One region of the Arthrobacter sp. P1_B9 genome, then DNA from elsewhere that is predicted to be linked to it. Evidence: riboswitches for the same ligand, from Rfam matches in the RefSeq annotation. Region 1 holds a riboswitch; each other region holds the start of a gene.

Region 1 (6,952 bases):
CCACCCTGGGCCTGGTGGTCTTTGGCGTGGCCCTGACGGTCTTTGCCGGGCCGCTGTTCAGGGTGGCCGACCAGTCCGCCCAGGAGATGCTGGACCGGACCTCCTACATCCAGGCCGTGCTCGGCCCGGATGCGCCCGTGCCGCCGGTGCCCCCGTCGCTCCATCCGGTGCAGGTCCGGGAGGGCGGCGGAAAATGAACCGGAAAAGGATCTCGCTGCGCCAGGAACTGCCGCTGCTGGTCTGGCTCGTCTTTGTCTGGGGCGCGCTCTGGCAGAACTTCAGCCCGGGCAATCTCCTCTTCGGCGCCCTCATCGCGGTGCTCGTGGCGCGCATTTTCTATCTGCCCCCGGTGGAACTCGGCGGCCGCTTCAACGTGCTCCGCGCCGTGCCGTTCGCCCTCATCTTCCTCGGAAAAGTCGTCGCGGCAAGCTTCCAGGTCCTGTACCTGGCCGTCGTCCGCGGCCCCAACGTGGTCAGCGCGGTCGTAGCCGTGCCGCTCCGAAGCCATTCGGACCTCCTGGTCACGGCCACCGGGCACGTGATCTCGCTGATTCCCGGGTCCCTCGTGGTGGAGGTGGACAGGTCGACGTCCACGCTCTACATCCACGGCATCAACGTCCGCAATGCCGAGGACGCGGCCAAGCTGCGCAAAGAGGTCCGGGACACCGAGGCCGGGCTGATCCGGATCATGGGGACCAAAGCCGAACTTTCCGCCCTGACACAGGAGACCGCCGCATGATGCAGACCGTCCTGACGGTGACCGCCGTCGTACTGTCCCTGGCCGCCGCGGGGGCGATCGTCCGGATCGCGCGGGGGCCCTCGCTGCTGGACCGGGTTCTGGCCGCCGACGTGCTGCTGGCCATCTTCGGCGCGGCCCTGTGCATCGACATGGCCGCCAACCGGCACCTGAACAACCTGATGCTGCTCGTTGCGATTTCCCTGATCGGCTTCGTCGGCTCGGTCACCGTGGCCCGGTTCGTGGCCGACAGGCGGGAGGGCGTCCGTGAATCCTGACACAGTGATCGACGCCGTCTCCGCCGTGTTCATGGTGACCGGAGCCCTGATGTCCCTCGCGGCCGCCATCGGGCTGCTGCGATTCCCGGACCTCATGAGCAGGATGCACGCGGCCACCAAACCGCAGGTCCTCGGCCTGTTCCTGCTGCTGGCGGCCCTCGGCCTGCAGATGCGCACCTGGTCGGTGTGGCCCGTCCTGCTGGTGGCCTGGCTCTTCCAGCTGCTCACCGTCCCCGTGTCCGCCCACATGGTGGGCCGGGCCGGCTACCGGACCAAGCACCTGCACCCGGAGCTGCTGAGCTCCGACGAGCTCGAGGCGGTAGTCCAGAAGGCCGCCCAGCAGGCGGCCACGCACGGAGCGGACGACGACGACCGCTGAGCCCCCGTCCGGCCCGGCGGACCCGGCCGGCACGTCGCCCCCGTCCGGCCAGCGGACCCGGCCGGGGCCTTCGACAGCCGCGGCGGGCGCCGCGGCTGGTCGCGTCAGGTCAGACGACGTCCTGGGTCTTGGCGAAGCGGGTGATCGCGCGCTGGGTGCCGCGGTTGGCGAGCACCTGGATGATGGCGCTGACCGAGGCGGAGATCAGGGCGAACGTCAGGGCCGAGCGCAGGGTGGTGGGAACGTCGTCCTCCTGGCCCTTGGGCGGCTTGTTGCCTGTGGACTTTTCCCACATGGTGTCCACCAGCTTGGTGCCGGCAAAGCCGGCCAGGAGGCTGACGCCGGTGCCGAGCAGCTTGATGAGGATGTTCATTCTTCGGTCTCCTTGGGACGGGAACGGTTTTCCCCTAGCCTAGCGTTCCGGGGTGAGGACCATCCGCAGGGCCTCGACCACGAGTTCGTGATCCGCCTTCTGGGGCAGGCCGGAGACGGTGACGACGGCGACGGCGCCCGTGCCGCGCACGTAGATGGGGAACGCCCCGCCGTGGGCGGCGAACTCCGACTGATCCCACCAGGCGTTGTCCTCGATCCTTCCGCCGGCGGCGCGGGCCCGGAGGCCCACCAGCAGGGACGGGACCTCGTACCGCATGGCGGTGCGCTTTTTGGCGTTGATCCAGCGCTCATTGTCCGGTGTGGCGCCGTCCAGCGCGGCGTGGAAGAGCACCTGCTCGCCTTTGGTGATGTCGACGGCGATGGGCAGCGAGCGTTGCCTGCCCAGCTCGACAAGGAGGAGCCCGAGGTCCAAGGCGTCATCCTTGCTGAACGACGCGAACTGGAGCGCCTCTATCTCGGCCAGCACGCGGCCGATAAGCGCCGCCAGGGATCCCCGCGGCTGCGGCTCACTCGAGTCGGGATCGTATTCCCCGGAGGGATCTTGGGTGACCGGTGTGTGCGACAAAATATTCCAGCTTTCCGGTGGGTGACGAGGCCGCCCGCTGGCGGGTCCGGGGGTCCGGCACGACGACTCTACCAAGAGGGATTTCCGGGCCGCCGGGACTGCCGCCGTCCGGTCCACGATTGTGACGGCACACCACTGAAAACCCGGCCGTCCGGGTGTAAACTGAGCCAGCCCACAAGGGCGAAAATAATTACGACAGGGGAGCGCCGCCGTCGGGCATCGCCGGAACAATCCGGGGAAACCTTTGGTGGGCGCTGAGAGTGCGGACAGCCGCAGACCCTCGAACCTGATCCGGTTAGTACCGGCGCAAGGGAGTCGAGTTCTCAGGGTGCGCGGAGGGCGGCGGAAGCCGAGACCGGCCGGCGCACCCTCCCCTCCTGTTCCTCAGGAGGACGACATGACAGATATTTCAGCACAGCATGGTTCCGCCAGCCGTTCATCCGCCCGGCGCAACTACAGCTGGCGCGTGGTGGACATTGTGGTGGCCGCGTTGATCGCCGTTGCCGGCGGCGTCATTTTCTGGGCCTGGTCCCAGGGCGCGAACCTGATCTCGACTCCGGTCAACGCGGTCTACCCGCCGTTGAGCGGACTCTACGCCGGCGGCTGGATGATCCCGGCGGTGCTGGGCATGCTCATCATCCGCAAGCCGGGCGCCGCGCTCTTCTGCGAAACCGTCGCGGCCACCGGCGAGCTCATCATGGGTTCGCAGTACGGCACCACGGTGCTGATCTCCGGCATCCTGCAGGGCCTCGGCGCCGAACTGGTCTTCGCGGCCTTCCTCTACAAGAAGTTCAACCTGCCCGTCTCCGTGCTGGCCGGCGCCGGCGCGGGCCTCTTCTGCGGCCTGAACGACTCCTTCCTGCCGTGGGGCTGGAACATCGCCTACGAAGCCGGCGACAAGCTCGCCTACATCGTCTTCACCACGATCTCCGGCGCAGTGATTGCCGGCGGACTGGCCTGGCTCGCCACCCGCGGCCTGGCGAAAACCGGAGTGCTGGGCTCCTTTGCCTCCCGCAAGGCCGCCACGGAGCCCGTCTTCTCCTGAGCCCCGTCGCTGAATCCTGCAGAGAATCATGAGATCTTCACCGGGCGTCCGGCCGGCCGCCGTCACGGCCCGCGGCTGGGGCTGGCGGCATGCCGGACGGACCAGGCCCGCCGTCAGCGGCCTTGACCTGGACATCCGGCCGGGGGAGCGCGTGCTCCTGCTGGGGCCCTCCGGCGCCGGCAAGTCGACGCTGCTCCACGCCCTGGCCGGCGTTCTGGGCGACGGCGCGGCCGGCGACTCCGGGGACCCCGGCGACTCCGGCGACGCCGAGAACACAGACGAGACCGGCAGCCTCCTGATCGACGGTGCCGCGCCACGGGCGCGGCGCGGCCGCGCCGGGCTGGTGCAGCAGGACCCGGAAACGCAGGTGGTGCTCTCCCGCCTCGGCGACGACGTCGCCTTCGGGGCGGAGAACCTCGCCGTCCCGGCGGCGGAGATCTGGCCGCGCGTGCGCGAGGCCCTCGACGACGTCGGGCTGGGACAGCTGCCGCTGGACCACCCGACGGCGGCCCTCTCCGGCGGCCAAAAGCAACGGCTCGCGCTCGCCGGGATCCTCGCGATGCGGCCAGGGCTGCTGCTGCTCGACGAGCCGACCGCCAACCTCGACCCCGCGGGCGTCCTGGAGGTCCGCGACGCCGTGGGCCGCTGCCTGGACAAGACGGGCGCCACGCTGGTGGTCGTGGAGCACCGGGTGGGGGTCTGGAAAGACCTGGTGGACAGGATCGTGGTGCTGCAGCCAGGGGCCGCCACGGACTCCGCGGTCTTGATTGACGGACCGCCGGACCGGGTCCTGGCCGAGGCGCGGGACATGCTCATCGGTGCGGGCGTCTGGGTGCCGGGCTACGTCCCGGCGACGCGGATGCGGACACCGGCGCGGGGCGCGGGACAGACTCTGCTCGCGGCCGACGCGCTCGCGGTGTCCCGCGAACGGCCGCGGCGGGCCGGGCTGCGCGACGGCTTCCGCACCATCGCGCCGCGTCCGGTCCAGTCCGGGGTCTCGGTCCGGGTCCGCGCCGGCGAGGCGCTGACCATCACCGGACAGAACGGCACAGGGAAGTCCACCCTGGCGCTGACGCTGGCCGGTCTCCTGCGGCCCGTCGCGGGAACAGTCTCGGCCACGGCGGAGCTGAGCAGTCCCGCCACCGGTCACTCCAGCGGTCACTCCAGTGGCCGCGTACGCGACGGCGCCGGACCCGATCCCTACCGGTGGAAGGCCCAGCAGCTGATCGCCAGGATCGGAACCGTCTTCCAGGAACCCGAGCACCAGTTCGTTACCGGCAAGGTCCTCGACGAGCTCATGTTCGGCCCGCGCCACCTCGGCTACGGCGAAGACCGCGTGGACGAACTGCTGGAGCGGCTGCGGCTGACGGAGCTTGTGGACGCCAACCCCTACACGCTCTCCGGCGGCGAGAAGCGGCGCCTTTCGGTTGCCACTGTGCTGGCGGCGCACCCCCAGGTGCTGGTCCTGGACGAGCCCACCTTCGGCCAGGATGCCAATACGTGGGCCGAACTCGCCTCGTTCCTCTCCGAGCTCCTCGACGCCGGCACCGCCGTCGTGTCCGTGACGCATGACGCCGAATTCAGCGCCGTCCTCGGCGGCGCCGAACTCCGCCTCCGGCCACGGGAAACCGCCGCCGCGGACGCTCACGGCCCGGATCTCGAGCTGCCGGAGGGGGCCTCGCCTTGAGGGACGCGCTGAGCCTGCGCGGCAACCATGCGCTGCTGACCCGAGCCAACCCGCTCGCCAAGTTCACGGCGGTCACCCTGATCACCCTGGTCCTGGCGCTCTCCATTGACTGGGTGTCGGCGTCGGTGGCGCTGGCGTTCGAACTGCTGCTGCTGCCGCTGGCGGGCCTGACTGTGGCCTTGCTGTGGCAGCGCGGCTGGCCGCTGATCCTCGCGGCGGCGCTGGGCGGCTGGAGCACGGCCATCCTGGCGGCCGATTCCGGACCCGTCCTGCTCGATGCGGGGATCTGGTCCGTCAGCGCCGGTTCCCTGCAGCTGGGGATCGGCTTCATGCTCCGCGGGCTCGCGATCGCATTGCCCGCGGTGCTGCTGATGAGCTGTACCGACCCCACGGACCTGGCCGATGCCCTGGCCCAGAACGCGAAACTGCCGCACCGGTTCGTCCTGGGCACCCTGGCCGCGATGCGGCTCGTCGGAATCATGGCCGAGCAATGGCAGACCATCGGTATGGCCCGGCGGGCCCGCGGCGTGGGCTCGAGCGGCAACCCCTATCAGCGGTTCCGCGCCACGCTGGGCCAGAGTTTCGGCCTGCTGGTGCAGGCGATCCGGAGCGCCTCGCGGCTCGCGGTGACCATGGAGGCCCGCGGCTTCGGCGGTGCCGCCCGGACCTGGGCCCGGCCCTCGACGTTCAGCGGACTCGATGCCTGGGTGCTGCTGGGCGGGCTCGGCATCGCCGCCGCCGCCGTCGCCGCGGCCCTCGGCGCGGGCACCTGGAACCTCGTCTTCCTCACCCGCCAGTAGACAGGCGCCGCCGGCCGGGCAGCCCGGGCAGCCCGGCGGGGCGGGGCGGGAGTTCCGGCGGGCAGCCCGGGAGTTCCGGCGGGGCGGCCCGGGAGTTCCGGCGGCCTGCCGGTTATCGCATGGCGTGGGTATCCGTGTGAGATTGGCGCCATTCCGGCCGGAATTGCCGTGGTTTATAAATCATGCGTGATATTTTCGGGAGCATGACTCAACCGACTGCTGAACACGTAGGCATCCTGCTCCGCGAGGCGCGCGGCGCCAAGGGCTGGACCCAGGGGCAACTCGCCGCCGAGCTGGGCACCAGCCAGAGCGCCATCGCCCGGATGGAACAGGGCAAGCAGAACCTGAGCCTGAAGATGATCCAGCGCCTGGAGGCGATCGTCGGGCACAGCATCGTCAAGGTGGGCCGGCCCCAGATGACCCACCTGCGCGTCGAGGGCGGCCGCACCCTCGCCGGCGCGGTGGACGTCAACAGCAGCAAGAATGCCGGCGTCGCGCTGTTGTGCGCCAGCCTCATCAACCGCGGCACCACCACGCTGCGCAGGCTTGCCCGGATCGAGGAAGTCAACCGGATCGTGGAGGTGCTGACCAGCATCGGCGTCGAGTGCACCTGGCTCAACGCGAACGACCTCCAGATCCGCCGCCCCGCCGTCCTGGACCTGGCCTCCATGGATGTGGAGGCGGCCCGAAGGACCCGCAGCGTCATCATGCTCCTGGGCCCGCTGCTGGACGAGGCCGACACCTACCGGCTGCCCTACGCCGGCGGCTGCGACCTCGGCACCCGCACCGTGCAGCCGCATATGCAGGCACTGCGCCAGTTCGGCCTTAGCGTGGAGGCGAAGTCCGGGTTCTACGCGGTGCAGGCGCCGCCGTCGGACGGTCACGACCGCTCCTTCGTGCTCAGCGAACGCGGCGACACCGTCACCGAGAATGCCATCATGGCCGCAGCCCACCGCCGTGGCACCACCATCATCCGCAATGCCAGCCCGAACTACATGGTGCAGGACCTGTGCTTCTACCTGCAGATGCTCGGCGTGGACATCGCCGGGGTTGGCACCACCACGCTGAA
Region 2 (6,952 bases), on a different contig from region 1:
CGTCCACACCGGTGAACCCCTTCGGAAGGTGCGGCACCGGCCGGAAGGTCACCACGGCCTCCTTGCGTTTCTGGCCCAGCGCCTTGCCTGAGCGCAGGATGAACGGCACGCCCTGCCAGCGCCAGTTGTCGATCTCCACCTGCACCTCGGCGAGGGTTTCAGTAGCCCTGGACGCGTCCACGCCCTCCTCCTCGGCGTAGTCCGGGATGTCCCGGCCGTTGATCGAACCCGCCGTGTACCGGGCCCGGCGGCTGCTTTGCCGGTAGGGGGCCTTGATGCTGCTGGCCCGCAGCACGGTGGCCACGGCATCGCGGAGATCGCGTTCGTCCACGGATGCCGGCGGCTCGATTGCCATGAGGGCCATGATCTGAAGCAGGTGGCTTTGGATCATGTCACGGAGCGCCCCGGCGCCGTCGTAGTAGCGGGCGCGGCCTTCGAGGGCGAGGTCCTCGTCGAAGATGATCTCGATTTTTTCGATGTTCTGCCGGTTCCACACCGGCTCCAGGAACGTGTTCGCGAAGCGCAGGCCAAGGATGTTCAGGACCGTTGCCTTGCCGAGGAAGTGGTCCACGCGGTGGATGTGGTCCTCCGGGACCAGCGCGGCCAGCGTCTTGTTCAGGTGGCGCGCCGACTGCTCGTCGGAGCCGAACGGCTTCTCCATGACCAGCCGGGTGCCGGCGGGCACGTCCTCCGGCGCCAGGGCCTCGCACGCGAGCTGGCTGACCCGCGGCGGCAGGGCGAAGTAGACCGCCACAGGTCCCTCCAGTTGCGCCAGGAGCCCGGCGAGCTGGCCCTCGGCCGTGACATCGAGCTGGTGGTAGGTGCTCTCCTTGCGGATACGCTTGAGCTCCCGCTTGCCGTGGGCGTCGGCTTTGGAGTCCTCGTCCGCGAACGACTCCTCGATCCGGCCAAGCCACTGCTCCGGCGTCCAGGGGTCCGATCCCGCTCCCGCCAGGGCGAGGCCGTCGGCGCGGCCCCGGGCCACCAGGCGGGCAAGCCCCGGTAACAGGAGCCTTCCGGTGAGATCGCCGGAAGCGCCCAGGATGAGCAGGGTTTTTACAGTTGTTTGGCTGGTCACCTACGCCAGCATGCCATCTTGAAGGCGCATCTTGGTACCCTAGATAGTCGAGTCCTGTTGTCGTGGCGGTTCGTCCAGGCGAATACCAGTCGCGACGCTGGCGTGCCGCACCGGCCGCCACCTGTAGATCCACTGAAAGAAGTGCACGGCGCGTGTTCAATTCACTCTCTGACCGGTTGACAGCAACCTTCAAGAATCTGCGTGGCAAGGGCCGCCTGACCGAGGCGGACGTTGACGCCACAGTCCGCGAGATCCGGCGTGCCCTCCTGGACGCCGATGTCGCTGTGCCCGTGGTCCGGGAATTCACCGGCCGCGTGCGCGAGCGGGCCCTCGGCGCCGAGGTCTCCGGGGCGCTGAACCCGAGCCAGCAGATCGTGAAGATCGTCAACGAGGAACTCGTCGAGATCCTCGGCGGCGAGACCCGCCGGATCCGCCTGGCCAAGACCGGACCCACCATCATCATGCTGGCGGGCCTCCAGGGCGCCGGCAAGACCACCCTGGCCGGCAAGCTCGCCAAGTGGCTCAAGTCCCAGGGCCACAGCCCCATGCTGGTGGCCTGCGACCTCCAGCGGCCCAACGCCGTCACTCAGCTGCAGGTGGTCGGCCAGCGCGCCGGCGTACCCGTGTTCGCCCCGCACCCGGGCGCCACGTCCACCGAACTGGACCACCCTGCCGGAGACCCCGTCGCCGTCGCCCGTGACGGCGTCGAGGAAGCCAAGCGCACCCTGCACGACGTCGTGATCGTGGACACCGCCGGCCGTCTCGGCGTCGACGCCGAGATGATGGAGCAGGCGCGCCAGATCCGCCGCGCGATCGTCCCGAACGAAGTCCTGTTCGTGATCGACTCCATGATCGGCCAGGACGCCGTCAACACTGCCCTGGCCTTTGACGAGGGCGTCAACTTCACCGGCATCGTGCTCTCCAAGCTCGACGGCGACGCCCGCGGCGGCGCCGCGCTCTCCGTCGCGTCGGTGACCGGCAAGCCGGTCATGTTCGCCTCCACCGGCGAAGGCGTGGACGACTTCGAGCTCTTCCACCCGGACCGCATGGCCTCGCGCATCCTCGACATGGGTGACGTCCTCACCCTGATCGAGCAGGCCGAGAAGTCCTGGGACAAGGATGAAGCCGCCCGGATGGCGAAGAAGTTCGCCGACCAGGAAGACTTCACCCTCGATGACTTCCTCGCCCAGATGCAGCAGATCCGCAACATGGGCTCCATGAAGAAGATGCTCATGATGATGCCGGGTGCGCAGAACATCCGCCAGCAGTTGGAGCAGTTCGACGAGCGCGAGATCGACCGCGTCGAGGCCATTGTCCGCTCGATGACCCCGCACGAGCGCGTGGCTCCGAAGATCATCAACGGCTCCCGCCGGGCCCGTATTGCCCGCGGTTCCGGCGTGCACGTCTCCGAGGTCAACGGACTGCTGGAACGGTTTGCCCAGGCCCAGAAGATGATGAAGAAGATGGCCGCCGGCGGCGGGATGCCCGGCATGCCGGGGATGCCCGGCATGGGCGGCGGGGGCGGAGCCCGCAAGGGAGCCAAGTCCGCGCCCAAGAAGAAGGCCCGCTCCGGCAACCCGGCCAAGGCGGCGCAGGAACTGCGCGACGCCGAGGCCCGGCGTGCCGCCGGCCCCAAGGCGCTGCCCACCGGCGCGTCGTTCGGCCAGCAGGGCGGCGACTTCGATCCGTCCCAGCTGAACCTGCCGAAGGGTTTCGACAAGTTCCTCGGCGGCAGCAAGTAGCCGCAAGTGCTGACGGCCGCCGGCACTGTGTCGCCGGCAGCATCAGCACTGAAGTGCCATAGGGTTAGACAATGTTCAAGCAGCGCGTAGTCTTCGTCCACGGGGACGGCAGCTTCGGCGCCGCCGCGTGGCCAAAACAGCACGGAATGGCGCTGGACTACGACGCCCTGTTCCTGCGGCGGCACGGGTTTGACGCCGTCGCGGAACCGCTCGAATCCAGCTTCGCCGCCGACGCCGCCATCGTGCTCGCCTCGCTGGCAGACGACGGCCGCGGCGAGGCCGGCGGCCATGTCGTGGCCCATTCGCAGGGCGCGATCGCTGCGATGATGGCCGCCGTCGAACGGCCCGACCTCGTCCAGTCGCTGACCCTGGTGGAACCGGCCTGCCTGTCCCTGACCGCGGAGCTCCCGGCCACCGCCGCGCACCGGGCCCTGATGCAGCCGCTCTTCGACGTCCGCCACAACCTCAGCGACGACGACTTCCAGCGAGAGTTCATCCGCCGCGCGTTCGCGGCGGACGCCCCCGGGGCCACGACGCCGGAGGCCCTCCGGGCTGCGCGCCGGCTCCGCCTGCAGGCGCCGCCGTGGGAAGCCCCGCTGCAGATCGTGCCGGGCGTGCCGACCCTGGTCCTGACCGGCGGCTGGGAACCGCTGTATGAGGAAATCGCCGGCTACCTGCGCGAGACCGGCGCCCTGCACCGCACGGCGCCGGGAGGGCACCGGCCCCAGGATTCAGCCGAAGGGGACCGGGCCATCCGCTCCTACATTGCCGAGGTCAGCCGGCACCAGCACGCCCGGGCGTCCTAAGAAGCTGCGGGTTCTCCCACCGAGGGCTGCGGCAGGTAGACCTTGCCGCCCGAGGCGAGGAACTCGTTGCTCTTCGCCCGCATTCCGGCCGCCATCTGCGCTAGGGCCGCCTGCGAATCTGCTGATCCGTATTCGTCCCGGATGTCCTGGCTGATCCGCATGGAGCAGAACTTCGGACCGCACATCGAGCAGAAGTGGGCTGTCTTGGCCGGCTCCGCGGGAAGCGTCTCATCATGGAAGGCCTCGGCCGTGACCGGGTCCAGGGACAGCGCGAACTGGTCCCGCCAGCGGAACTCGAACCTTGCCTTGGACAGGGCATCGTCGCGTTCGTGCGCGCCGGGGTGGCCCTTGGCGAGGTCCGCGGCATGGGCGGCGATCTTGTAAGTGATCACGCCCGTCTTCACATCGTCCTTGTTCGGCAGCCCGAGGTGTTCCTTGGGCGTGACGTAGCAGAGCATGGCAGTGCCGTAGCGGGCGATCTCGGTGGCGCCGATCGCCGAGGTGATGTGGTCATAGCCCGGTGCGATGTCCGTGACGAGCGGCCCGAGTGTGTAAAACGGGGCGCCCTTGCAGAGTTCCTGCTGGCGCTCCACGTTTTCCCGGACGAGGTGGAAGGGCACATGCCCGGGGCCCTCCACCATGACTTGCACGTCGAAGTCCCAGGCCCGCTGCGTGAGCTCGGCCAGGGTGTCCAGTTCGGCGAACTGTGCCGCGTCGTTGGCATCCGCCGTCGCGCCCGGCCGCAGCCCGTCGCCCAGCGAGAACGCGACGTCGTAGCGGGCGAAGATCTCGCACAGCTCATCGAAGTGGGTGTACAGAAAGTTCTCCCGGTGGTGCGCCAGGCACCAGCCGGCCATGATGGAACCGCCGCGGGACACGATGCCGGTGACCCGGTTGGCCGTCAGGGGCACATACCGCAGCAGCACGCCCGCGTGGATGGTCATGTAGTCCACGCCCTGCTCGCACTGTTCGATCACGGTGTCCCGGAAGATCTCCCAGGTCAGGGCGTTCGCCTCACCGTTGACCTTCTCCAGCGCCTGGTAGATCGGGACCGTTCCGATGGGGACGGGGGAATTACGGATGATCCACTCGCGCGTGGTGTGGATGTCGTCCCCGGTGGAGAGGTCCATGACGGTGTCCGCGCCCCACTGCGTGGCCCACTGAAGTTTGTCGACCTCCTCGGCGATGGAGCTGGTCACGGCGGAGTTGCCGATATTGGCGTTGATTTTCACCAGGAACGCCTTGCCGATGATCATCGGCTCGGATTCGGGATGGTTGACGTTGTTGGGAATGATCGCGCGGCCCGCGGCCACCTCGCTGCGCACCAGCTCCACATCGCAGTTCTCGCGCAGCGCGACGAACCGCATTTCCTGGGTGATGACACCGTCCCGGGCGTAGCGCATCTGCGTGACGGTCCTGCCCTCAGCGGCCCGGCGCGGCACCGGCCGGCCGCCCCGCCACTCGGCCGACGCCGCACCGCGGCGCACCGCCGATTTGCCGTCGTCGAGCAGCTCCCGTTCACGGCCGGCGTAGGGTTCGGTGTCCGCCCTGGCCTCAATCCAGGGGGTGCGGAACGGCTCCAGCCCGCGGACCGGATCGCTGCCCGGGCCGGCAGTGCGGTACACCCGGAACGGCGGGTTCCGGATGCCGCCCGGGGAGGGTTCCAGGGCGATCTCGGTCACCGGCACGCGGATGCCATGCTCCGGATCCGTGCTGAAGGCCAGCGAGTGGGACTTCAGCGACTGCGTGGTGGCTGCGGACTGAATTTGGACAGGGCTGTGCTGTGTCACTTGGGTGTTCACGGAAAAGCTCACTTCCTTCGCCGGCATTACCCGGACAGGTTCAACGGTCGCAGGCTGCGTCAGCCCGATCTCAGCCCCTGCAGGGGCACCCGTGTGGTCGTAGACGAAACTACCACGCACCTCCGGCCGGCCCTCGAGTGTGACGCGGACGGCGGACCGCGGTGTTAGCGTGGCACGGTGACTCTGCCCAAGGCGCTGCCCCGCATCCGGACGGCGACGCCGGAAGATATCCCGGCGCTGCCGGTTCTCGAGGCCTCAGCAGACCGCATCCTCGAAGCGGAGCTGGGGAACCAGACGCTCCCGGCTCCGGAGTTGACGACGCCGGTTGAGCCGCTCTTCATACTTGTCGCCGGAAACCCGCCCGTAGGGTTTGCCCGCATTGACGAGGTCGGCGGCCAGGCCCATCTGGAACAACTCTCCGTGCAGCCGGACTCCGCCGGGCGGGGGATAGGACGGTCCCTGGTGGAGGCGGCCCTTGATGCGGCCCGGAGCCGTGGCTATTTATCGATGACGCTTTGCACCTTCGCAGGCGTCCCGTTCAATGCGCCGTTTTATGCGAGCTGCGGTTTCGAGGAACTCGCCCAGCCAGGACAGGCGTTGGGCGCCCTGCGGATCCACGAAGCGCAGCTGGGGCTGGACGGTCTTGGCCGGCGGATCGTCATGCGGATTAGGCTTTAGGTCATGACCGGCATCATCGAGTTCAGCGGCCCCATCCTCACCGCGGCGGACCAGGAACGCCGCGGGCTCTGGTCGGTGGGCGGCCTGCTAACCTTCCGCCGTCCGGCCGCCGCGCCTGACCTCGTGCTGGACGGCTGGGTCATGCCCGGCCTCGTGGACGCACACTGCCACATCGGCCTCGGCCCGGGCGGGGACGTTACCGAGGACACCGCGGAATCCCAGGCCCTGGCGGACCGCAACGCCGGGACGCTCCTGGTCCGCGACGCCGGCGCCGTCCACAACACACGCTGGCTCCAGCAACGCGCGGACCTGCCCCGGATCATCCGCTCCGGCAGGCACCTCGCCAGGACCCGGCGGTACCTGCCTGGCCTGGCCGTCGAGGTCGAACCGGAGGATCTCGTCGAGGCCGTGCGCAAGCAGGCCCGCGCGGGCGACGGCTGGGTCAAGCTCGTGGGGGACTGGATCGACCGCGACGCCGGCGATCTCGCCGCCAGTTTTCCCGCCCGGACGGTCAAGGACGCCGTCCGGGCCGCCCACGATGAGGGGGCCCGCGTCACCGCACACTGCTTCGCCGAAGACACCCTCGATGACATGCTCGACGCCGGGATCGACTGCATCGAGCACGCCACCGGGCTGCTGCCGCGGCACCTGCCGCGCTTCCTCGAACAGGGTGTTCCGATCGTGCCCACCCTGATCAACATCGCCACGTTCCCGGACATCGCCGCCCGGGCGGCGGCCAAGTTCCCCCGCTACGCAGCCCACATGCGCTCGCTGTGGGAGCGCCGGGCGGAGCGGATCCTCGAAGCCCACGAGACCGGGCTGGCGATCTATGCCGGTACCGACGCC
Region 3 (6,952 bases), on a different contig from region 1:
TGCCCGGCGCGAGCATTGGCCTTAACTGTCTCTTCGATGCGGTTGGGGCGTTTAGTAGCCGGAGGTTCCGATGAAAACCTGGATGAAGGCGAAGAAGATCGTCGCGACGACGGCGACGTACAGCAGCGCCGTCATGATCCAGCCGGAGTCGCCGATCACCTTGGTGGGACCGGCGGGCAGGGCAATCACGCCGTGGGAGATGTTCCGGACGCTCACCCAGACGAACAGCGGGATCATCACGGCCCAGACGATCATGCAGAACGGGCAGAGGATGTGGATGGCGTACAGGGCCTGGGACCAGAGCCAGACCACGAACGCGAAGCCCAGCGTCACGCCCGCCTGGAGCCCCAGCCAATACCACCGGGAAAACCGGGCGCCGGCGAGGATACCCATGGCCGTGGTGATGATCACGGCGAAGGCGACGATTCCGATGAACATATTGGGGAAGCCGAACACGGAACTCTGCGGTGTCTGCATGACCTGGCCGCAGGAGATCCACGGGTTCACGTCGCAGACCGTGACGTGGTTCGGGTCCTTCAGGACCTCCAGCTTCTCCAGCACCAGGGCCCCGGATGCGAGCCAGCCGATGACGCCGGTGATCAGCAGGAGCCAGGCGAACGGGCGGTCGCGGGTCATCGTGGGAAGGGGCCGCGCCGCGGGGGCCGGGCCGGAACCCGGTTGGTGCACGGTCGCGTCGCCGGCGGTGCTGGAGATGCTGGGCATGGAAATTGAGTCCTTTTTAGTCGTCTTGACCGGGTGCTTCTTGCCCCGATTGTAACGCCGGAGGCTGAGCAGCGCCGGAGAACGGCCCCGGCCGCCGCGCCCGGCCGCACCTGTTGCACTTCCGGCCCCGCCTGCCCCTGCTTTCACGGCTCCTGTGAGACAATGATCGTGGCTGGAACCCGATCCACATCCGGATTCCGGTCCGGCGATTTTGTTTCAAGACCGCCAATGATGAGCAGGGAGCTGCGGATCCTCTGATTCCAGCTGTCCCGCAATGCCATTGGACGGCACCTGGTTGTGGCGTGTAGGTCAACGGGTTCCAAAACAATCTCGCCGGCCCTCCAGGGCTGCCGCACCCCACTGCCGGTGCGAACCTGAGGGTATCCAATTGACTTCTGTCAATGCCTGCGGGTGTTGACGCATATTTGCCCCAAGGGGCGCCGAATGTGGCGGCGCATCAGGGGCAGGAGTGTCGCCACATATGGATAATGACCAGGTAGTAGCCGGAAACGAAGAACTAGTAGTCACCGGGGAAGCGCAGGGAACTGCTGAAGCAGAGGCTCCGGTAGCGCCGAAGAGGGCCGTACGGACCCGCCGGAAGGCGCCCGTCGCCAAGGTCAACGCCGCGGAGGCGGCCGAGGCTGTCGCCGAAGCCGCGGCCCTGGCCGACGCGGCCGGTTCAGATGAGCCCGTCCGGGGCCGCCGTAAGCCGGCCAACGTCGAAGCAGCCGGATCTGAAACTGTTGAACCCGAAGCTGCTGTATCTGAAACTGCTGTATCTGAAACTGCTGCCGCCGGGACTCCGGCCAAGGCGCCCGCGCGGCGCACCCGGACCCGGAAAGCTGTAGCAGCCCCGGAACCGTTGCCTGCCTTCGCCGGCGACGCCGAAGCCGGCGCACCTGCCGCGGCTGAGGCCCCCGCAGCAGCTGGCACTGACGCAGCTGCCGCCGCAGAAGCCCCCGCACAAACGGCCGCAGAGACGGTTGCAGAGAAGCCGGTCCGCCGCCGTGCCAGCCGTGCCAAGGCCGCCCCGAAGGCCGAAGAAGCGCCCGCGGCAGTACTCCCGGCCGAAGAAGCCGCCGCGGCGGAAGCACCCACCGCGGAAACCGCCGCAGCCCAGCCCGAAGAGCCGGAAGCCCGCCCCGAGGAAAGCCCGGCCGCGTCGCTGTTCATGGAACCGGGTGCCCTCACTTCCGTCATCTTCCAGGCCCCGGACCTGAGCACTGTGGTGCGTCCGGCCCCCGTTGCCGCCGCAGCAGCTGAGCCCGAGGACGAGGAAGGCGACGAGGACGAGGACGCCGGCAACCGCCGTCGGCGCCGCAGCCGCGGCCGGCGCGGCCGCACCCGCACCTCTGCCGAGTCCGACACCGAGTCGGAAGGCACCGAAGAAGAGGGCGACGAAGGCTCCGAGTTGATCCTTGAAGACGGTGTGACCTCCCGCCGCCGCCGCCGCCGTCGCCGTGGAGACCAGGACCTCGAGCTGACCGGCGGGGAAGGCGACGATCCGCCCAACACGGTGACCCGCGTCCGTGCGCCGCGTGCCATGGCCGAGGCGCCGGTGAACAACCGCGTCACATCCGTCAAGGGCTCCACCCGCCTGGAAGCCAAGAAGCAGCGCCGCCGCGAATCCCGCGACACCGGCCGCCGCCGTACCGTCATCACCGAGGCCGAGTTCCTGGCCCGCCGCGAGTCCGTGGACCGCCAGATGATCGTCCGCCAGCGCGACGACAGAATCCAGATCGGTGTCCTTGAAGACGGCGTCCTGGCCGAGCACTTCGTGTCCAAGACCCAGCAGGACTCCCTGATCGGCAACGTCTACCTGGGCAAGGTCCAGAACGTGCTGCCCTCTATGGAGGCCGCTTTCGTGGACATCGGCCGCGGCCGCAACGCCGTGCTCTACGCCGGTGAAGTGAACTGGGAGTCCGTCAACCTCGAGGGCAAGCAGCGCCGCATCGAGAACGCGCTGAAGTCCGGCGACTCCGTGCTGGTCCAGGTCACCAAGGACCCGGTCGGCCACAAGGGCGCCCGTCTCACCAGCCAGATCTCGCTGCCCGGCCGGTACCTCGTGTACGTGCCCGGCGGTTCCATGACCGGCATCTCCCGCAAGCTGCCCGACGTCGAACGCAACCGCCTCAAGCGGATCCTCAAGGACCGCCTGCCCGAGGACGCGGGCGTCATTGTCCGCACCGCGGCCGAGGGAGCTTCCGAGGAAGAGCTGACGCACGACATCAACCGCCTCCGCGCGCAGTGGGAAGGCATCGAGAGCCAGTCGACGTCCACCAGGATCCTCGCCCCCGAGCTGCTCTACGGCGAACCTGACCTGACCATCAAGGTGGTCCGGGACGTCTTCAACGAGGACTTCTCCAAGCTGATCGTCTCCGGCGAGGAAGCCTGGGACACCATCGAGGCCTACGTCACCTACGTCGCGCCGGACCTCGTGGGCCGGCTCGAGAAGTGGACCAAGGACACGGACATCTTCGCGGCCTGGCGCATCGACGAGCAGATCCACAAGGCCCTGGACCGGAAGGTCTTCCTGCCCTCGGGCGGTTCGCTCGTGATCGACCGCACCGAAGCCATGACCGTGGTGGACGTCAACACCGGCAAATTCACCGGCTCCGGCGGCAACCTCGAGGAAACCGTCACCAAGAACAACCTGGAAGCGGCCGAGGAAGTCGTCAGGCAGCTGCGCCTGCGCGACATTGGCGGCATCATCGTGATCGACTTCATCGACATGGTGCTCGAATCCAACCGCGACCTCGTGCTGCGCCGCATGGTGGAGTGCCTGGGCCGGGACCGGACTAAACACCAGGTGGCCGAGGTGACCTCGCTGGGCCTCGTGCAGATGACCCGCAAGCGGATGGGCACCGGGCTGCTGGAAGTCTTCGGCGAACAGTGCGAAACATGTGCGGGCCGCGGCATCGTCACCCACGACGAGCCGGTGGAGCACCGCCGCGCCAACACGGTCGCCGCGGAGCACTATGTGCCGCGCACCGAGGCGCAGCCTGCTGCCCGCCCGGAACGCAAGAGCCGTCGCCGCGGCCGGGGAGGCCAGGGCGGAGAGACCGCGCCGGCCGCACCCGCGCCCGTCCACGCCGAACCCACCGAGGCCGAACGCCACGCCAAGGCCGAGGCCACCCGTGCCGCGCTGGCCAACATCGCTGCCGCCGCGCACGCCGCGCACCTGCACGACGGGGAGGCAGCCGCAGCCAGCGACGCCGGGGCCCGCCAGGCCGCCGTCGACGCCGTCACGCAGCTCGCAGCCGCCGACGAGGCAGCCGGCCGCCCCGCAACGGTGCTGACGTTTGGCGGCGAGCAGGTGGCCCTGCCCTTCGTCGAGCACGCGGAGGACGCGCCGTCACCGGCCCTGACCCTGGACCTGCTGACCGAGGCCTTCGCAAACCTGGGCGAAGCCGAGGCCGGCAAGCCGGACCAGGCCGCCGGCCTGGCGGCCGGTCAGGCAGCAGCTGTTGCCGCACCGGAAGCCACGGCGCCCGAGGCGCCGTCGGCCGTCCGCGCTGCGGAGGCGCCGGCGTCACGCACAGCTGACACCACGACGCTGCGCGGCCGCCGCGGGCGCCGCAACCGGAGTGCCAGCCGCGCCCAGGGCGCAGCCAACGAAACCTCCGTGGAGCACCGCGAGGCAACCCGGCCGGCCGCGGCCGGATCGGTCCACGAGGCCAAGGCTCCCGCTGCGGCCGGGCCTGCGTCCATCCCGGCCGGCAACGAGCCGATCATCCTCGGCGTCGGCGTGCCGGCGTCGGAGCTGTAGTCCTCCGCGACTGACCACGTCCCCGTCCGGTCATTATTTCGACTGGTCGGGCCGCGGGTCCGGGTCAGGGCAGACGTAACATACGTCCGCCCGGGCCCGGGCCCGCTCGTGCGTTAACGGGTCCTCCGGGTGGCAAGGGCTAGGCTGGAACACTGACACGGGGTGCCGGGCATCGGGCCGGCTGAGATCCAGACCCGTTGAACCTGTCCGGTTAGCACCGGCGAAGGGATGTCTTCCTTGTCCGCGAAATCGAATCCGTCCGAGTTCCTCCCGCCCAATTTTCTGCACAACGAGTCTCTGCCGGCCCCGCCGCGCATTCCCCGCGTGCTGGCCATCGCCGGCTCCGATCCCTCCGGCGGGGCCGGAATCCAGGCCGACCTGAAGAGCATCGCGGCGAACGGCGGCTACGGCATGGCCGCCATCACCGCCCTGACAGCGCAGAACACGCAGGGCGTGCGCGCCGTCCACGTCCCCCCGGCGGCGTTCCTCACGGCGCAGCTGGACGCCATCAGCGACGACATCGGCATCGACGCCGTCAAGATCGGCATGCTCGGTGACGCCGCCGTGATCGACGCCGTCCGCGGCTGGCTGGAAAAGGTGCGCCCCGCCGTCGTGGTCCTGGACCCGGTGATGGTCGCCACCAGCGGTGACCGGCTCCTGCAGGAATCGGCCGAGGCCGCCCTGCAGGCCCTCCTGCCGCTGGCGGACCTCATCACGCCCAACCTCGCCGAACTCGCCATCCTGCTCAAGGAACCCGTCGCTGCCGAGTGGTCCGAGGCCCTGGCGCAGGGCAAGCGGCTGGCCGCCCTGACCGGCACCACCGTCCTGGTTAAGGGCGGACACCTCCAGGGCGCCGGGCCGGGGGACGGGCATGCCCACGACGCCGATGCCCACGACGTCGACGGCCACGGCGCCGGCACCGGCTGCCCGGATGCGCTGGTCAACACCGGCGGCCTGCTCGGCCAGGAAACGGTGGTGGTGCCGGGGGAGCGGATCGCGACGCGCAACAGCCACGGCACCGGCTGCTCCCTGTCCTCGGCCATGGCCACCGTGCAGGCCAGGGTGGGGGACTGGGAAGCGGCGCTGCGCGAAGTCAAGCCGTGGCTGCTGGGCGCGCTCCGCGGAGCCTCGGCCCTGGACGTCGGCTCGGGCACCGGCCCGGTCCACCACTTCCACCACCTGCAGCACCTCCAGGCCGGGCAGGGTCCGGCGGCGGGGGAGTTCGCCGCAGCCCTGCGCGCAGGAGCCGCGGGCGATCTTGAGGCGATCTACGCCCTCGACTTCGTCCGCGGACTGGCCGACGGCACCTTGCCCGAGCACGAGTTCGCGTACTACCTCGCCCAGGACGCCATCTACCTCAACGGATACTCGCGGGTCCTGGCCCGGGCCGCGGCGATTGCCCCCACCGAGGCCGAGCAGCTGTTCTGGGCCCGTTCGGCGCAGACCTGCCTGGAGGTCGAATCCGAGCTGCACCGTTCCTGGCTCAGCACGCGCCCCACGGCCTCCACCCTGGGCCCGGTCACGAAAGCGTATGTGGACCACCTGCTGGCCGCCTCGGTCTCCGGCAGCTATGGCGTCCTCGTGGCGGCGGCGCTGCCCTGCTTCTGGCTCTACGCCGAGGTCGGTTCCACGCTGCACCGGGAGTTCCTGGCCGGCGGCGCCCCCGGGGAGCACCCCTACGCCGGCTGGCTGCGGACCTACGCCGACGAGGACTTCGCCGCCGCGACCCGGCAGGCCATCGCGTACACGGACACGGCGGCCGGGCGGGCATCGGAGAGCGAGCGGCAGGCCATGGCCCTGGCTTTCCGGCAGTCTTCGCGCTACGAAGTGGACTTCTTCGACGCGCCGCGGCTGTACGCCTGACGCGAGCTGGTCCGGACTACCGGTACGATGGTGGGGCACGGTTCCGGAAGTCGTTGCGGCAACACAGCTCAAGATGGTCAAGATCCCGGCCAAGAACATTGGCAGGGACTTTGCATCAAGATGTTGTGGCGCCTATCACGGACTACCCGCCGGAACCAGCCTCATTTGCGGCCGAAGGCAAAATTAGCGTATTCTAGATCTTCGGTGCTTACGCCAACACTTGGGTTATGACCCTGAGAACGGTCCGCTTGGAATTCCAAATGGATTTGTTCCGGGGATAGCTCATGGGTTCCCCCGGGGAATCCACCGGCGTTGAGGCACAGCGTGAGCCGGTCCAAACAATTTGGCCCCTGGTTCCGCACGCAAATCTAGTAATAAACGTCGAGAGAAGTGAGTTCCCCAGTGGTGTACGCGATTGTCCGCGCAGGCGGCCGCCAAGAGAAGGTTTCCGTTGGAGACTTCGTTACCCTGAACCGCGTCCCCGGTGGAGCCGGCAGCACCTTTGAGTTGCCCGCACTGCTCCTGGTGGACGGTGACAAAGTCACGTCTGCTGCTGCGGACCTGGCCAAGGTAACGGTTACGGCTGAGATCCTCGAA

What was found. Region 1 has a riboswitch for thiamine pyrophosphate ahead of AC1D1A_RS13110 (ECF transporter S component). Riboswitches for the same ligand answer to the same signal wherever they lie in the genome.
Region 2: another riboswitch for thiamine pyrophosphate. It lies ahead of thiC (phosphomethylpyrimidine synthase ThiC); the one in region 1 lies ahead of AC1D1A_RS13110 (ECF transporter S component).
Region 3: another riboswitch for thiamine pyrophosphate. It lies ahead of AC1D1A_RS02235 (bifunctional hydroxymethylpyrimidine kinase/phosphomethylpyrimidine kinase); the one in region 1 lies ahead of AC1D1A_RS13110 (ECF transporter S component).

The regions. Positions count from the first base shown of each region.
Region 1 is NZ_JBFUAA010000008.1:148,198-155,149, reverse strand. It holds gene AC1D1A_RS13140 (Na+/H+ antiporter subunit D) at 1-197, shown strand, start outside; gene AC1D1A_RS13135 (Na+/H+ antiporter subunit E) at 194-739, shown strand; gene AC1D1A_RS13130 (MrpF/PhaF family protein) at 736-1,014, shown strand; gene mnhG (monovalent cation/H(+) antiporter subunit G) at 1,046-1,393, shown strand; gene AC1D1A_RS13120 (DUF4235 domain-containing protein) at 1,503-1,766, opposite strand; gene AC1D1A_RS13115 (heme-degrading domain-containing protein) at 1,806-2,351, opposite strand; TPP riboswitch at 2,539-2,682, shown strand; gene AC1D1A_RS13110 (ECF transporter S component) at 2,749-3,396, shown strand; gene AC1D1A_RS13105 (ABC transporter ATP-binding protein) at 3,425-5,083, shown strand; gene AC1D1A_RS13100 (energy-coupling factor transporter transmembrane component T family protein) at 5,080-5,883, shown strand; gene AC1D1A_RS13095 (UDP-N-acetylglucosamine 1-carboxyvinyltransferase) at 6,087-6,952, shown strand, end outside.
Region 2 is NZ_JBFUAA010000001.1:399,661-406,612, forward strand. It holds gene AC1D1A_RS01660 (glucose-6-phosphate dehydrogenase) at 1-1,078, opposite strand, end outside; gene ffh (signal recognition particle protein) at 1,231-2,820, shown strand; gene AC1D1A_RS01670 (alpha/beta fold hydrolase) at 2,892-3,626, shown strand; gene thiC (phosphomethylpyrimidine synthase ThiC) at 3,623-5,428, opposite strand; TPP riboswitch at 5,424-5,531, opposite strand; gene AC1D1A_RS01680 (GNAT family N-acetyltransferase) at 5,606-6,106, shown strand; gene AC1D1A_RS01685 (amidohydrolase family protein) at 6,110-6,952, shown strand, end outside.
Region 3 is NZ_JBFUAA010000001.1:509,343-516,294, forward strand. It holds gene AC1D1A_RS02225 (vitamin K epoxide reductase family protein) at 52-723, opposite strand; gene AC1D1A_RS02230 (Rne/Rng family ribonuclease) at 1,205-4,492, shown strand; TPP riboswitch at 4,641-4,738, shown strand; gene AC1D1A_RS02235 (bifunctional hydroxymethylpyrimidine kinase/phosphomethylpyrimidine kinase) at 4,808-6,355, shown strand; gene rplU (50S ribosomal protein L21) at 6,758-6,952, shown strand, end outside.